Regions from separate parts of the Paenibacillus sp. IHB B 3415 genome, predicted to be linked through region 3. Evidence: riboswitches for the same ligand, from Rfam matches in the RefSeq annotation. Region 3 holds a riboswitch; each other region holds the start of a gene.
The links. Region 3 has a riboswitch for cobalamin ahead of QW71_RS38240 (S-layer homology domain-containing protein). Riboswitches for the same ligand answer to the same signal wherever they lie in the genome.
Positions count from the first base shown of each region.

Region 1 (4,055 bases), on a different contig from region 3:
GAACGGTGTGGTGAACATCAGGAAGAAGAAGCAGCTCGTGCAGGCCGAGACCCTAACCAGCAATTCAGCGGCCCGCTCTAGTCCAGCTGCTGTGATATACACCGGAAGAGGCTGCCCCGAAATCCGGAATACGCCAGCTTCCCCGGCAGCGGGGTGGCCGAATTCCACGAGCAGCGCCGGGACACTAAGGCAATAAAACAGCAGCGCCGTACCAAACAGCAGCCCATAGGCGCGATAGGGAATTTTGGCATGCAGGATGCACCAGGACATCATCCACAGCGTAATCACAAGCTGCAGCACCGGATGCACTGTATAGGAGAGCAGGAACATCAGTGCCGCGAACGAGCTTTTCCACATGGGAGACAGCTGCCTCAAGGCATTATTATAAGAAAGGACATCAATTCGTCTGATCACTTGCTGATGCTGTTCTGCTTCGCCTGGCCTTGTTTCCCTTTCAGCAGCCCCAGTGAATATCCGATCACCCCGGCGCCAATCGCCGCCTGTAATGCGAACAGCATACTCTCCGTCTCACCCGGAAGCTCGGTCAGCGGCTTGAACCAGGGTTCATATTCGGGGTTAATCTCCGTGATCACACCCTCGGCAGCATCATCGGCCCCGCCGAATTCCCCTTCCACGAACAGTAACGGCAGCACACACAACAGGACAACGGCCAGCAGCATCAACCCATTTTTCCATTTATTGCTCATTATGCATTTCCCCCTTTGACCTTGCGTTTCAGGAGCGACATTTCATTTGGACTGTACGATTTCAGCCAGTTCCACAATAATACGGTCAGCAGCCCTTCGCTGATGGCCAGCGGAATCTGAGTTACGGCAAAGATCCCCCCGAATTTGAGAAAAGAGGCCAGGACTCCGCCATCCGCAGCCGGAAAAGCCACCGCAAGCTGAAAGGAAGTCACTACATAAGTCATCAGATCGGCAACCGCCGCCGCACAGAATAAGGCCAGCTTCTCGCGGTCCGGCAGCTTCATCATCAGCTTATAGACTGCATATCCGGCAAAAGGCCCCGCGACCGCCATCGAGAACGCATTCGCCCCCAGCGTAGTGATTCCCCCGTGCGCCAGAAGCAGCGCCTGAAACAACAGCACAATCGAGCCGATCACGCCCATCGGCAGCGGCCCCAGCATTACAGCACCAAGCCCTGTACCCGTAGGATGAGAGCTGCTTCCGGTAACGGAAGGCATTTTGAGCGCCGATAGAACGAACGTGAACGCCCCTGCCAGACCGAGCAGCAGCTTCAGCTCCGGATTCTCCTTGGTCATCGATCTAAGCCTGATAATCCCGAGCACAAAGAACGGTAAGAACGCCACCCACCAGAACACGGCCCAGCCTACCGGCAGAAACCCTTCCATAATGTGCATAGCCTGGGCCGTTCCCGGTTCATTCAGCATAAAGTACACTGTAAATCCGGCAATCAGCGCCGCAAAACTCCAAAATCCGCGTTTCTTCATTTGTCAGCCTCCAAGTTTCTTAAATATAGCAAACCAAAAAACTCCCGCCCTTCAGGGTGGGAGTGTATGTACGCAGGTATGATTCGATAGAGAGCACTGCCGTGCGCCAACAAGGGGTTCTGCACCCGGTCGCTCCGCATGGGCCGCTCAACGCTGTGTCTGCATAACATTGAACCGGCTCTGATCTTGATCTTCAAGATTCCCTCCGGTCCTGCAGGCACATCGCTTCATCTCATTAACCTATCCGTACACCGCTCCTATCCGCGTAGAGTCGTGGTGTGCGTAATCAAGGTAGGTCTCCTGGCTTGGAATACGGGCGCTTTATCCTTCGTCTTCCCCGGGGTTCTCCCCAAGTGACATCTTGAAGTTCAGCTCTTCCTTACAGTGGCGGGACCGCTCGGGACTTGCACCCGATTCCCTGTTATCCCTTGCCTGATCCGGCAAGAGCACCTTGTTACATCGCTAATCCATCCTACATCATAGCGGAACAGGCTCTGCATGTCTGTGATAAAATTGGAGCGGCTGCGAGGCGCAGTATTCATTTGCTTGTAAGGCAGCGTTCATTTGCTTGTAAGAATATCATTTGAGTAATATAATTATTAACTATATAACCTGAACGTGGAGGCAGCGCATGAAACTTGATCTAACCGAACAATCTTTACCCGTGTACGAAGCGTTATCCAGCGCTGTGCGCCTGCAGATGCTGCGGCTCCTGTCCGAACAGCCGATGAACGTCAAGGAACTGGCCGGGGCGCTGAAGCTCAGCAGTGCCATTATGACGATGCATGTGCGCAAGCTGGAAGCTGCCGGGCTGATCCGCAGCCACATGGCTCCCGGACGCAGCGGACTGCAGAAGATTTGTACACTGGCCGCCGAGAGTGCTGAGATTATTTTCCCCGGACAAGCCAGAACACAGCGCAGAGGCTACCGTAAGGAAATTCCCGTGGGCCACTACTCTGATTTCCAGATTGAACCGACCTGCGGATTATCTACAACCGAGCGGGTAATCGGCAACTTTGACGATCCGCGGTATTTCTGGGATCAGGAGCGGGTGAATGCAGGCATCCTGTGGTTCGGCAAAGGATTCGTGGAATATAAAATCCCGAACTTCCTGCTGTCCAGCCAGAAGCCTGAGGAGCTGGTCATCACGATGGAGATTGCCTCCGAAGCCCCGTCCATCAATAATAACTGGCCCTCCGACATCACCTTCACACTGAACGGGCAGCGGCTCGGCTTCTGGACCAGCCCCGGCGACTACGGGGACAGCCCGGGCAAATACACTCCTGCCTGGTGGCCTGCACTCACCAACCAGTATGGACTGCTTAAGCAGCTGCGGATTACTCCGGCGGGCACGTTCATGGACGGTCAGAAGCTGTCAGAGGTTACGCTGGAGCAGGTCGGTATCCGTGATAAGCAGTGGACGTTCAAGGTCTCAGTGGAAGAGGATGCGGAGCATATCGGCGGCCTTACCTTATTCGGCAAGGGGTTTGGCAACTACAACGAGGATCTGGTCTTTGAGCTCTTTTATACGGATGCTGTTGAAGCTTCGGCAAGTGCCAGCCGGACGGAATGACCAGGACTGGACAGCAAACAGCGGCAGCGGGAGACCTTAAGCTCAGGTCTCCCGCTGGGAGACCTTAAGCTCAGGTCTCCCGCTGCCGCTGTTGTGGTTACGGGTGTATTGCAGGGCAGCTTTGCAGTTTAATCAGTCACCGGCTGCCACAGGCCGCCGCCCGGCAGCGGACATCCGCGTGCCTTCAGCCGGGCCACAACCGGTATAATACAGCCGCAGGCAATGCAGGTTACGCCATCCTGCAGCTTGGGACAAGCTCCGCATAGGGCAACCCGCTCGGCATAGACTTCGTCCGGGGCTGTATTATCCGGATTGAACATGGAGGAGGCGAGAATCCGGGCAATCTGCGCTTCCGTCACCTTGTAATCTTCCCGGCATCCCTTGCACGCTGAGGTTGTAGTCATGCTGTGCTCCTTCTCGTTAAGCTCCCGGAGTAATTGCCAGTACTGTCACCGACATTGGCGGCAGTTCAACCGTAAGCGTGTCGCCTTCAAGCTGGAAGGCGGTGAACGGCTGCGGTACTACCGCTTCCGGCTGCTCGAAGGTATTGTGGGCATCGATGGAAGACCCCGCAAGTGTAGTGCCGCTTACGGCTGCTGACTGTCCAGCCAGTCCGCGCAGCTCCAGCGGCAATACTGCCGGTGCAGCGTGATTCAGGTTGCACAGGCTGACGTGAATGACGCCCTCTGCTGTTACGGAAGCTGAAGCAGATACTTCAGGAATCTCCACGCCCTCATAGCTGTAAACCGGGCTGTCGATCGTCAGATCCAGCAGCTCCGCATCCTGATGTACTTTATACATATTAAATACATGATAGGTTGGAGTCAGAAGCATTTTCTCGCCTTCGGTCAGAATTACAGCCTGCAGCACGTTTACGGTCTGGGCAATGTTCGCCATCCGTACACGGTCGCTGTGCTTGTGGAAGATATTCAGGGTCAGACCGGCAACCAGCGCATCACGGATCGTGTTCTGCTGGTAGAGGAATCCAGGGTTCGTACCGGGTTCCACATC
Region 1 covers NZ_JUEI01000050.1:18,514-22,568, reverse strand. The annotation lists gene cbiQ (cobalt ECF transporter T component CbiQ) at 1-414, opposite strand, end outside; gene QW71_RS21195 (energy-coupling factor ABC transporter substrate-binding protein) at 411-707, opposite strand; gene QW71_RS21190 (energy-coupling factor ABC transporter permease) at 707-1,471, opposite strand; cobalamin riboswitch at 1,744-1,940, opposite strand; gene QW71_RS21180 (transcriptional regulator) at 2,103-3,044, shown strand; gene QW71_RS21175 (DUF6171 family protein) at 3,173-3,448, opposite strand; gene QW71_RS21170 (alpha-N-arabinofuranosidase) at 3,465-4,055, opposite strand, start outside.
Region 1: another riboswitch for cobalamin. It lies ahead of QW71_RS21190 (energy-coupling factor ABC transporter permease); the one in region 3 lies ahead of QW71_RS38240 (S-layer homology domain-containing protein).

Region 2 (4,055 bases), on a different contig from region 3:
GTCCTGCTCCAGCGCGTATTTGATGATTTTGACGAATGCTGCAGGGTTGCTGCGGGCGTTGCCGTTCAGCTCTACATAAGAGATCGCTCCGGCGTTGCAATATTCATGGAATGGAGCTTCCAGGCTGATCTTCTTGGCTGCGCTCAGGTCGTAATAGACCGGAATGTGGAATGAATTCGTATAGTATTCCCGGTCCGTTACACCCGGGATGGAACCGAGAACCTTGCGGTCTATCTTGGTGAACTTGCCGGAGAGACCTTCGGCAGGCGTGGCGAATAGAGTAATGTTCAGATCCAGCTCTTCGCTCTTGCGGTCGCAGTATTCACGCATGTGGCGGACAATAGCCACTGCCTTGGCATGGACCTCCATATCTTCGCCATGGTGTTTGCCGTACATAGCCTTCATGCACTCGGCCATACCGATGAAACCAAGGGACAGGCTGCCGTGCTTCAGCAGTTCACCTACGCTGTCTTCCGGTGCAAGCTGCTCGCCGCCTTCCCAGACGCCTTCACGCATCATGAAATCGGAGGCTTTGGCTTTCTGGGAAGCCTGAATGCGGAACCGGTGCAGCAGGCCGTCCAGTGCAACGTCCATATAATGATTAAGATCTTCGAAGAAGCCTTCCTCGTCAGCGGCAAGGCGGCGGCCGGTTACTGTGCCGTAAGCCAGTCCTAGGCGTACAAGGTTAAGCGTATTGAATGAAAGGTTGCCTTTACCAGAGCAGTGATTGCGTCCGAAGCGGTCGCCCAGAACACGTGTCCGGCAGCCCATCGTAGCAAATTCAGTATCCGGATCGGTTGGATCGTAGTACTGCATATTCAGCGGAGCATCCAGATTGGCGAAGTTCGGATACAGTCGGCGTGCAGAGCACTCTGCCGCTTTCACGAACAGCTCATAGTTAGGATCACCAGGCTGCTGGTTGACACCCTGTTTGCATTTGAAGATCTGAATCGGGAACACCGGTGTTTCTCCGCTGCCAAGTCCGTTCATCGTAGCAGTTAAGAGGGAGCTAATCACCAGCTGGCCCTCCGGAGAGGTGCAGGTTCCGTAGTTGATACTGGTAAAAGGAATCTGGCCGCCTGAGCGGCTGGACATGGTATTCAGGTTATGTACCATGCTCTCCGCAGCCTGAAGTGTTTCAATTTCTGTCTCTTTCAGGGCGAAACGGAAGGCGCGCGGATACTTCTCTTCCAGATCGCTGCGGGTCATAGTGACCTCGCCGAGCGCTTCGCCGGCTGTACCTTCCTCGAAATATTCCATTCCTTTGCGGAACAGCTTAGCGAAGGATTTAGTGACATAAGGCGCGAGATCGTAATCCAGCTTGTTGGCGGATACGCCGCCGTACTGGGCATTCTGCTGGGACTGGAAAATAATCGCCACCAGCGACATAGCCGTCATAATCGAATTCGGAGGGCGGACGCTGCCGTTGCCGGTATTGAAGCCTTCGCGGAGCAGACGTTCAAACGGGATGAAGATGCAGTTGGTTGTTCCAATGGCATATTGATCCAGGTCGTGTACATATACAACATTATCTTCAATAGCCTGCACGAGCTGTGGCGGCATCGTGAAATTGCGTGCGTACCACTTGGAATATTCACTGCCGAATTTGCTCATCTTGCCGGAGAAGCTCTCCCCGTTCAAGTTGGCGTTCTCGCGCAGCAGATCCAAATCCCGGCTGTCGATAATATCCCGTCCCAAATGAATAACTTCTTCCAAAAGAACTTCCTGTGCAGCTTGTCCTTCGTTATATCGTTTCTCCAGCAGCGTCATTGTATAGCTCTCTCCTCTCGGTATCGTAAGCGTGAAGCGTGTGCTCCATGACATCAGTAAAAAGGCATCTCCAGCCGGGAGGCGGGAAATGCCCGAATGCGTATTGCAAATATCCGAAACAGCGGAAATTTGCCGGTGGTCTATGTGGAAAATACGAACGGGTACAGGGCTTGTCCTGTTCTGGAACCTGTTCTTGTACCTTCCGCAGAAGCCGATACCTTAGGACGATACTCTATCGTCCTCAGGTATCGGCAGCCTCTGGCCCGATTAACGGAAAGGCTAACTCTGCTCGTGCAGGCCGCATGCGGGCACCTCGCCTGTTCCTCGCAGGAGTCTAACCGGTGCCACAGAAACAGGCAGGTCTCCTGGCTTCCGGTATGCCCTCCGGCGCCTTCCCGAGGGGCCTCGCAGCCCCTTAGTGGCTTATTGTCGGAGGATGCTGCTCCAGCGGCGTCTGGCGGCTGGAACATCCGGTTACAGTGGCGGGACCGCAGCGGATTTGCACCGTGTTTCCCTATTAAGCTTCAACCCTAGCAAGAGGGCGAAACACCTGTTTCTACTATATTTTGTTGTTGTTAAATAAAAGTAACTCAATATATTGTGTTTGTAAACATTTTTTTGCGAATCCGCGCGGGGAGCGGGTTCCGCAGGTTTACTCACAGATGATCCACAGTTAGTCCACAGGTAATCCACAACTTTCCTGTGGATATGGCCTTAAATGAGTCATAAATTGTCCCAAAAGATGCCACAAAGACTCCATAAATAGAGTGCGTCTAATCCTGGTAATTTTACGAGGGAGATAGTAATAGAGAGGGGGCGTCTATGGGTATTTGTGGGAGGGGCACTGAAGGGTTACAATTAAGGAGTAAGGATAGAGCAGACTCATCAAACTTGCAGGAGGGATTTCACAATGGCGATTGGCGAAGTGACCGTTATTCCGATTGGCACTGGCAGTACCAGTCTCAGCAGCTATGTGGCCGATATGCAGCGTGTGCTGCAGACCGTGGAGGGGATTACCTATGAGCTTACTTCGATGGGGACTATTATTGAAGGACCGGTTGCACGGATTCTTGCTGCGGTAGAAGCGCTGCATGAGTCGCCGTTTACGTCAGGAACACAGCGGGTTTCCACCTCGCTTAAGATTGATGACCGTCGTGACAAGCCTTCTACGAGCCGCAGTAAGCTGGAATCCGTGGAACGCAAGCTGCAAGGAGAGTAAGGAACACCTGTAGTTGTAATCAGATTCAACCTATAAGGAGCGGATCTTTCATGGCCAAAGCCTCACAGCAGGTCGGGATTCAAATGTACACACTGCGTGACCAGACAGAGCGCGATTTCCTGGGTACACTGGGCAAAGTTGCGGAGATGGGATATCAGGCGGTGGAATTTGCCGGTTATTTCGGCGTGTCTGCAGGAGAACTGCGCCGTACATTGGACCGGTTGGGTCTTGCTGCGCCTTCGGCGCATGTGGGCCTGGATTTCAGCAGTCTGGATAACATGGAACGGGCGTTAGCCAAAGAAATTGAATATGCGAAGGAACTTGGTTTACAATATATGATCACCCCTTCGGCACCGCTTCCGCAGAACCCCTCGATGGAAGATGTGACGGCGGTGATTCCCTTCCTGGAGAAGGCCTCCGCGATGGTCCGTGCAGCAGGCCTGCAGTACGGGTATCACAACCATGATTATGAATTTGCGGAGGTAGACGGCAAAGCAGTCATCGATATATGGCTGGGGCAGATTCCTGCGGACCATATGTTTGCAGAGTTCGATCTGGGCTGGGTACACAGGGGCGGAGCACGTCCCATTGACTATGTCTCCCGTTATGCCGGCCGTGTTCCGCTGGTTCACATTAAGGATTTCGGGGCAAATAATGAAGAGACTGATCTCGGGAAAGGGCAGGTTGATTTCCAGAGTGTCTTTGAGGCGGCAGAGAAGAGCGGGATTCTGTACTATATAGTAGAGCAAGAGGCTTACGCCGTGTCTTCGCTGGAGAGTGCTAAGGAGGCACTGGAATATTTCCGCGGGCTGGGGCTTATGCAGGGATAGGAAGAGGTAATAGTCAAAAAGGGTTGCGTTTTCTGCTGAAAGAGTTATAATATTTTTTGTTTGGCAGGCGGGCAATCCTTTAAGCTGGTGTAGCTCAGGGGTAGAGCAACGCACTCGTAATGCGTAGGCCGGGGGTTCAATTCCCTTCACCAGCATTCTTAGAATTAATATGCAGCGCGGCCTCCGGGAGTTTCGGAGGCCGCGCTTTTTATATATCAGCTAATCGATTAACAGCA
Region 2 covers NZ_JUEI01000080.1:16,932-20,986, forward strand. The annotation lists gene QW71_RS29080 (anaerobic ribonucleoside triphosphate reductase) at 1-1,770, opposite strand, end outside; cobalamin riboswitch at 2,108-2,339, opposite strand; gene QW71_RS29085 (MTH1187 family thiamine-binding protein) at 2,681-2,989, shown strand; gene QW71_RS29090 (sugar phosphate isomerase/epimerase) at 3,040-3,819, shown strand; tRNA gene QW71_RS29095 (tRNA-Thr) at 3,903-3,974, shown strand; gene QW71_RS29100 (zinc-binding dehydrogenase) at 4,039-4,055, opposite strand, start outside.
Region 2: another riboswitch for cobalamin. It lies ahead of QW71_RS29080 (anaerobic ribonucleoside triphosphate reductase); the one in region 3 lies ahead of QW71_RS38240 (S-layer homology domain-containing protein).

Region 3 (4,055 bases):
AGGAAACGGTCTACCGTTTCCTGGCCTGGTCGCAGCATAACCGGCTGTTCACCATCTCGAGCAAGAAGCTGTGGCCGAATTACCGGCGGGCGGTGCTGAAGTATTTCCTGAAGAACGACCGTGAGGCGTTCAAGAACCGCGATTTCCGCAAAAGCTATAGCTCGGCCGCAACGCCCGCCATGCAGAATGTCTACAATGAAGCCCGCTCCCAGCTGGCTTCGCCGCTGGCGCGGTGGGTCAGCCGCAGCCGATTTCAGATCCTGATCTCCGGCAGCGTGCTTGGGATCGTACTGATCATTGCCATTATCGCTATCAGCTGGCTGCGGCCGGATGCGGATACCGCTGCGCCGCAGCCGACTGTGAGCCCGATTCGGGGCGATATCAAGAATGCGGATGGGCAAGAGCAAGCCCCTGTCTCTGTACGGCTGGCTAGCGGAGTGGCAGGTGCCGGGACGGGCACAGGGACCGAAAACGGTGGAGCAGAAGGTACCGGGAACGCTGGCGGAGCTGAAGGCGGCGGAACGGAAGGCACCGGGAGTGCTGGCGGGGGTGAAAGCGGCGGGGAAGCAGGCGTCAAGCTGGTGTTCAGCTTTGCCGCTGCGGCGGAGTGCTCCGACTTCAAGCCGGCGGAGATCATTGTGATGTCCGGTAATAACGTTGCGGACACTTACAAGGTTGTAGCAACTGCGAGCAGTTGCCTGGCTGCCGGGACTGACGGCGGCTCTGGTGAGGGAGCCGTGGGGACTGACGGCGGCGGAGATGCGGCCGCTGGGAATAGCGGCGGCTCTGGTGGAGCGGGCGCCGGAAATGACGGCGGCTCTGATGAGGGAGCCGTGGGGACTGACGGCGGCTCTGATGAGGGAGCCGTGGGGACTGACGGCGGCGCGAATGGAGATGCGGCCGCTGGAAATAGCGGCGGCTCTGATGAAGCCGAAGCCTCCCCGGCGGCGGGTTCATCGGGCGCAGGAACACGGCTCTGATGAAGCCGAAGCCTCCCCGGCGGCGGGTTCATCGGGCGCAGGAACACCTGCGCGCTTATATGAAGTGACGGTGGAGCTGGAGCCGGGCGCGAAGCTGGCCGCGGGTGATGTGATCACCGCCGGAATCTATACGCTGAAGCTACAGGCTAGTCCGGGGAGCATTCTGGGAAGTGCCCCGAGCACTACTCCGAGCACTACTCCGGAGACTACACCCGGCACCGCCCCCACTCCTTCCGCCAGCCCGGACACGGATGCGGAATGATTGAGTGAGAGCCTGAATTGGGCGAAGCCGGATGTAAGAGAAGTCCGGCATTTCATCAACGGTGCTGCCGCCAAAGTTGGCAGAGAGGTCATTGTACTTTGTACACTCAAATCCGGATTAATCAGCACTATTATGTGTTCTATTGTATTTGGTACATTAGATTCCGGATTTTAGAGCCTATAAGGGCTATATTCCAAAATCAATTGTATTAAATACAGCAGAATGCATTATGGTCGCCTTTTATTCCCATTCTGTTGTACATAATACAATCAACCCGCTGCCGGCTCTTGCCGGAAGCGGAAGAATCACTATTTAAGTCCTGAACAGCACGATATGCCGGGAGAATGCGGCGAGTGTTGTTCAGGATTTTTTGTGCGGAAGGGGCAGGGCTGCATATAATTGAAACAGCTTGTCTATAGACATACAGGGGAATAGTAGATATGATTGTTTGTGAATATTAAAATTTAATAAGCTTTGGAAAAAGGTGCGGATTTCCGTAGAAACAGGCGCTGTCATTTAGCAGATAGCCATGCCGGTTCTACGATTGTAATCTGCTTAAAAGGGAAGTCCGGTGCAAGTCCGGTGCGGTCCCGCCACTGTAAATGCGGAGCGACTCCTGAGAAGCCACTGTCTGATAATAGGATGGGAAGGCGGGGGAAGCAATGAAGCTTAAGCCAGGAGACCTGCCTTTTTCGTTGTTGTTTCTATTCTTCGGGGGTAAGAATGCGGAACAGGTGCAAATATAAGCAGGGGCTGTGTGTAGGGAAACTTCTTTTCAGCCGCATGTATTGTATCCTTCCCCGGCCGCCCTGTACAGGGCGGTCTTTATGTTGCACCCGCATCAGCGGAGGACGCAGGATTCATCTATACCATTCTATTCACAGAAAGAGGTCAAGCAATGAAGAACAATCTATCATCCAAATTTATCCGGCTGGGTCTGATCGTTGTCATGATGTTCGCGGTTCTGGGAGCATCCGTGGCTCCGGCAGGACAGGCTTTTGCAGAGAGTGATACCGCATCAGCCCAGTTGAGTGCGAATACCGCGAATACGGCCTCGGCTCTACCGGCAGGCACAGCAGTTAGCGTAGCTGAGGCAGTCTATGCCACTTCGGAGTTTGTGCTGAAGGCCGGAGTCCAGTCCGACTGGCAGGCCATCGGCCTCGCGCAGGCGGGCTACAAGGTTCCGGATAGTTATTTAAAGGCGCTTGAGAGTAAAGTAGCCGCAGCAAAGGGTGTTTACGCCAGAGCTACGGATTATGCGCGGATTACGCTTGCGGTTAGGGCGCTTGGCGGGAATCCGGCGGATGTCGCCGGCTACAACCTGATTGAGAAGCTCTACAATAACGATAAAATTACCGGCCAGACGCTGAACAACGCAGCCTATGTACTGCTGGCGCTTGATTCCGGAACGTATACTATGCCTGACAATGCGAAATGGACACCGGCGAAACTGCTGGCTGAGATTCTGTCCAAGCAGAACACAGACGGCGGCTTCACCCTGACTACGGGAGCAAGTGACCCGGACATGACGGCGATGGTGCTTACTGTGCTGGCAGGACATAAGGCTGATCCGGCAGCCAATACCGCGGGACAGCGGGCGGCAGCCTGGCTGGCGACCGCACAGGACAAGAACGGCGGCTATGGTGACAGCAGCGAGAGTGTCGCTCAAGCCATTATTGGTCTGTCCTCCTTTGGCCTTGACCCGGCAGGGGCGGAGTATACCGTAGGCAATGTAAACCTTGTCAGTAAGCTTCTTAGCTATAGTGCAGCAGATGGCGGGTTCGCTCATACAGCGGGGGGAAGCTACAATCAGCTCTCGACAGAGCAGGCGCTGGAAGCATTGGTGGCTTACAAGCTTTTCAGCACAGGCAGCAAGCTCTATGACCTTAGCAATTCACCTGTGAAGAGTCCTCAGGTTAGTGTGTCCGTTGCCATTGAGGGCCCTAACGGAACCCTGGCAGAAGGCACTGTATATGCGGGAAATGTACTTCAAGCACTGGAGAAGGCAGCAGCGGCGAAGAAGGTGGCCCTGGTCAATGAAGCTGGCAATTATGTGACGGGAATCGGCGGCGTGACGGCGGGTGCTTTTGGCGGCTATGACGGATGGATGTATGTTGTAGCACGCGGTGGAGCGTGGATCTATCCAAGTGTAGGCATGGGTGATTTCCTTCTTGCGGAGAATGACCGGGTGCTTGTCTATTATGGCGGGGATAATACACAGGTGGTAGAGTCCGTGACGGTCTCCCCTGCACAGCCGCAGCCTGGACAAGATATCACTGTAAAAGTAACTCAAAAGCAGTGGGTATGGAATGAAGCGACCTTCACTTCCGACCCGGTATCCTCACCGGCCGCAGGGGTTCAGGTATCCATCGGCGGTAAAACTGCTGTTACAGATGCTGCGGGTTCAGCTGTTGTTGCCGGCGGCCTGCCAGCGAATAAATATACGATTACCGTTACCGGATATCTCAAAGACAGCACACCTGCGGTAGTCCGCTATTCGCAGCCGCTGACCGTGGCTTCTGCTGCGGCTGACCGTGCTGCTTTTACTGATGTGAAGTCAATCTCGCCTTGGGCGCTGGAGTCAGTGTATACGGCCTATGACCGCAAGCTGATGGGCGGTGTCAGTGAGAGCAGCCTCGTGTTCGCGCCGAAGAAGAATATTAGCCGGGCTGAATTTGCGGCACTGCTGCTTAGATTGACCGGCAACGAGCCGTCTGCGGCATCGTCAGCCCAGAGTTTCAGTGATGTTAAGGCGGATGCGTGGTATTATGGAGCAGTGAACAAAGCGAAGGAACTGGGAATTGTCAGCGGAG
Region 3 covers NZ_JUEI01000064.1:1,813-5,867, reverse strand. The annotation lists gene QW71_RS41870 (hypothetical protein) at 1-980, shown strand, start outside; gene QW71_RS25545 (hypothetical protein) at 925-1,242, shown strand; cobalamin riboswitch at 1,759-1,948, shown strand; gene QW71_RS38240 (S-layer homology domain-containing protein) at 2,141-4,055, shown strand, end outside.